DNA from 2 places in the Streptomyces sp. NPDC029041 genome. Region 2 is predicted to be linked to the other one. Evidence: riboswitches for the same ligand, from Rfam matches in the RefSeq annotation. Region 2 holds a riboswitch; the other holds the start of a gene.

What was found. Region 2 has a riboswitch for cyclic di-AMP ahead of AB0F04_RS01765 (LysM peptidoglycan-binding domain-containing M23 family metallopeptidase). Riboswitches for the same ligand answer to the same signal wherever they lie in the genome.
Region 1: linked by a shared signal. The riboswitch ahead of AB0F04_RS28225 (C40 family peptidase) and the one ahead of AB0F04_RS01765 (LysM peptidoglycan-binding domain-containing M23 family metallopeptidase) in region 2 are both predicted to bind cyclic di-AMP.

Annotation. Positions count from the first base shown of each region.
Region 1 covers NZ_JBEZWO010000011.1:267,693-269,886, reverse strand. The annotation lists gene AB0F04_RS28230 (DUF6328 family protein) at 10-639, opposite strand; gene AB0F04_RS28225 (C40 family peptidase) at 722-1,195, opposite strand; cyclic di-AMP (ydaO/yuaA leader) riboswitch at 1,199-1,411, opposite strand; partial or broken gene AB0F04_RS28220 (ATP-dependent Clp protease proteolytic subunit) at 1,906-2,194, opposite strand, start outside.
Region 2 covers NZ_JBEZWO010000001.1:414,426-416,619, forward strand. The annotation lists gene AB0F04_RS01765 (LysM peptidoglycan-binding domain-containing M23 family metallopeptidase) at 8-892, opposite strand; cyclic di-AMP (ydaO/yuaA leader) riboswitch at 897-1,058, opposite strand; gene AB0F04_RS01770 (alpha-galactosidase) at 1,369-2,194, opposite strand, start outside.

The DNA of each region.
Region 1 (2,194 bases), on a different contig from region 2:
CCGCGGCCCTCACCGGTGCCGAGCCGACGCCTCCTGGTGTGCTGCAGCCCCTCGAAGCCCTGACGGCTGCCCGACAGTGCGCCGCAGCGGTGCGGGGATCCTGGCCCCGGCCCCCTCCGGCTGCTCCGCGGTGGTCTTCTCGGCCCCGTCACGGTCCCCCCGCAGCCCCGCCCGTCGCACCAGCCGGGGGAGCACCCCCCACAGTCCGACGCAGACCAGGAAGGTCGCGGCGCCCGCGGCGATGCCACCGGTACGGCCGGTGGTCACGTCGACCACCAGCAGCACCGAACCGCTGAAGGCGAACACCAGCACGCTCAGACCGGTCGTGGCCAGGCGCGAGGAGACCTGCACTACGCGGGGCTTGGCGCCCTGCTGGAAGAGCGAGCGGTGCAGCGCGGCCGGCGCGGTGAAGAGCGCGGCGGCCAGGACCGCAAGCAGCAGCGTGATGACGTAGGTGACGCGCTGGACCGTGTCGAGGTCGCCGAAGCGCGAGGTGAAGGCCAGCGACAGCAGGAAGGCGAAGAGGATCTGCACACCCGTCTGGGTGACGCGGAGTTCCTGGAGCAGCTCGACGAAGTTGCGGTCGGCGCGTTGCAGCGGAGTCTCGTTGCGCGCGGTGCAGGGACGGTGCTCGGCCATGACGGGACGGGTATCCACTCGAGCCCGTGTCACGCTCCGGCGTGCGGCGGCGCGTCAGGGACGCCGCCGCACGCCGGGCGGATCACCTCACGCGCCCGTACCAGACGCTCTTGGTCCAGATCTTCTGCAGTCGCACCACGTCCCCGCTCTTCGGGGAGTGCCAGAGCTTGTTCTTACCCGCGTAGATACCGACGTGGTACACGTTGCTGCCCGAGTGGAAGAACACCAGGTCTCCCGCCTTGCGGTTCTTGGCGGAGATGTGGCGCGTCTTGTTGTACTGCTGGGCAGCCGTGCGGGGGAGCTTCTTGCCGGCCTTCTTGAACGAGTAGAGCGTGAGCCCCGAGCAGTCGAACCGGTGCGGCCCTATCGCCCCGTACTTGTAGGGGGAACCCTTCTTGGAGGCCGCGATCTGGAGTGCCTTGGTCGCCGGTGTGGCTGCCGCGGCCTCGGAGGCGAAGCCGGGGGCCACGATCGAGCCGCCCACCGCGGCGATGGTGAGCGCCGAGGCCGTACCGGCTCGGGCCATGAGCGACGGGACACGATTGAGCGCAGTCATGCGCAACCCTTCGTCAGCCGCCTGTGAAGGATGACCTGTCGGATTCGGGCTGACAAAGTTGCCCGGCCGCTGACGCGGCTTCACCCCAAGGGCTGCTCGTGTCCGGTCATGGCGTGACCGTCCCGGCGACCCGTCGTGCTTGGGTCCTCCACTCCTGCCGATCCACTCCTGTCGACCGGTCATCCGGGCGGCGGCAGGACTCGGCGTCCGCCCGGATCGCCCCGCCACAGCGGCGGGGGCTTGTCGTCAAACAGGGATCTTGGCGGATGCCTGTCCGGATTTCCCAACGGAACCGGGGATTTGTGTTGTTACTCACCACTCACCCGTTCGGGTGGACACGTGTGCGTTCGCGCCACCGTCCATGGGTTCGCGGACCGTCGGACCAGCGACGGAATGTCCCATTCCGCCCTCCGGCCACGCGCGTTGCGCAACCGGAAGGGCCCTGAAATCGGTCTCCCGCCTACTCCGAACAGCGGTACGTCTTTTGGTCCGTTTCAACTCAGCTCGAAACGCTCCGCCGTCGCGGCGGGCGTCCGGACCGACGGCTTCGCGTCAACTGACGGATTCCGGAGGCAGGGTGAGCCGGGCGGTGCGCCGCTCGCCGTCCAGCACCCGCAGGCGCCCGGGCCAGGGTGCCGGCGTGCAGATCCGTCTCGCCTCGTCGGTGCATCAAGGAACCTCGCCGCGGGCCAGGGCGGCTGCTCCCGTTCGCGACCCGTGTGCGGTGCGAGCATCTCCTCCATCCGACGCCGGATGCGGGTCAACTCATCCGCCTGGATGGCCAGAACGCTCGCCCGGCCCTGGACCGGCTCGGGCAGCGCCGGCTGATGGACCACCAGGCGGGCGCCGGGCAGCGCGCATCGCTTGCCGGGTGTGCCCGCCGCCAGCAGCACCGGGGCGGCGGCGCCGGCCTGGCCGAGGAGGATCGTCGCCACGTCGCAGGAGACGTACTGCATCGTGTCGTAGATCGCCGTCATCGCATGGAAGCCGCCGCAGGGG
Region 2 (2,194 bases):
CGGTGGGTCAGCCGACGGAGACGCCGTGCGAGCGCAGGAAGGCGACCGGGTCCACGTCCGAGCCGTAGTCCGGCGTGGTGCGGATCTCGAAGTGCAGGTGCGGTCCGGTCACGTTGCCGGTCGCGCCCGACAGGCCGACCTGCTGCCCGGCGGTCACGGTCTGGCCGGCCGAGACGGAGAGCTGGGACAGGTGGGCGTACTGGGCGTAGTAGCCGTCGGCGAGCTTGATGACGACCTGGTTGCCGTACGCGCCGCCCCAGCCGGCGGACACGACCGTGCCCGCGCCGACGGCCTTGAGGGAGGTGCCGGTCGGGACGACGAAGTCGACGCCGGTGTGGTAGCCGCTGGACCACATGCTGCCGGACATGTGGTACGGGGTGCCGACGGTGGCGCCGGCCACCGGGAGGGTGAAGCCGCTGGAGTTGTTCTCGGCGGCCGCCGGCTTGGCGGCGGTCTCCGCCTCCGCCTTCGGGGCCGTATCGGCGGCTGACGGCTTCGGGGCCGAGGCCTTCGGGGCGCTCGCCGCCTTCTTGCCGATCGACAGCTTCAGGCCCGGGTGGATCAGCGACGGGTCGGAGCCGACGGCGTCACGGTTGTCCGCGTAGAGCTTCTTCCAGCCACCGCTGACATGCTGATCCTCGGCGATCTTCGCGAGGTAGTCACCGGCCTTCACGGTGTACGTGCGGGAACCGTTGGCCTCTTCCGCGGCCTTTTCCCCGGCGGCCGGAGCGGACTGGACGGCCTTTTCCGGAGCCGACTGCGGGGTGGCGGCGTGAGCGCCGGCGGCCCCCATGAGCGGCAGGGCGAGGGCGGCCCCGCCGGTTCCGGCGACGGCGATGGAGCGGGTGAAACGCTGGGTCTTGGGGCGGCGGTGCTTACCCTTCGCGGGCATGGCGCATTCCTCTCCGTCGCCTGCGAGGTGAGCTGTCGGGTGCGGGCTGGAGATGCCCGGCCGCGCCGTGGCGCGGCTTAACCCCAAGCCGTTCCGGGAACCGGAACAGGCGTCTTACCTGTGGGTCCCCCGCTCCTGCCGTACGTCGGGTCAGTGTGTGCGGGCTCCGGGCGGCGGCAGGATTAGGCGTCCGTCCGGATTGGTGTGGAACGTAAGCGACCACGACGCAATAGGACAAGCTTGCGGTTGCCCGTGACGGTGTTTTTCTTGACGCGTCGCCACATGTGCCGTCACCGAGCGTGGATTGCCGATCCCCCGCTCCACTCAATGGCCCTGGAAAATTGCGGGGATTACGTGAACATGGCGACAGCACATCGTCACGAATATGACGATGGTCACGCACCCCGACCTCATCTCCTTTACGATCGGGGCACGTTATCCCTAAGCGGCTAAAATTCCCTATTCGGACACAATGACTACTTCCGCTTAAGGCGGACGATCGCGGCGTCCAGATCCCCGCGCAAACCGACCCGCAGTCCGTGATGAAGCAGCACGGCCCCTTGGTGAACTTCGCCCGTTTCGAGGCATTCATACGATTCCGTCGGGTCCAAGCCGCGCAGCCGGAGCGCCGGAACGGGCTCGCCGTAGCGCTGCGCCTGGAGCCAGGCGAAGACGACGGCCTCCTCGCCGAGGACGTACTGCACGGCGCTCAGCCCGCCCTCCGGAGGCCGCAGCCGGTACTGGTCGCCCCGCTGCACCACGGGCCGGATCTCCTTGTAGAGCCTCACCCACTCCGCCGCCTCGGCGAGCTCCTCCGGCGTCCACTTCGTGAGGTCACCCCCGACCCCGAGCACCCCGGCCATGGCGCTGACGAACCGGAACCGCAGCGAGCTGGCCCGGTGGTTGAGCATGGCGTTCGGACTGTCGGTGACCCAGGCGGCCATGACCCGGGCCGGATGGATCTGGCTGAAGCCGTGCTGGATGGCGAGCCGGTCGAGGGGGTCGGTGTTGTCGGAGGTCCACACCTGGTCCGTGCGGCTCAGCACACCGAGGTCGATCCGTCCGCCGCCGCCCGAGCAGGACTCGAAGGCCACCCCCGGGTGAGCCGCCCTCAGGCGGTCCAGCAGGGCGTACAGGCCCTGCACGTGGTCGACCCAGAGCCGCTGCGGGTAGCCGTCGTCCGGCCAGCCGGCGTCCGTGAAGCAGCGGTTGAAGTCCCACTTCACGTAGTCGATCGGCGCACCGGAGAGGAGTCCGTCGAGCTGCTCCCACAGATACTCCCGGACGTCCTCGCGGGCGAGG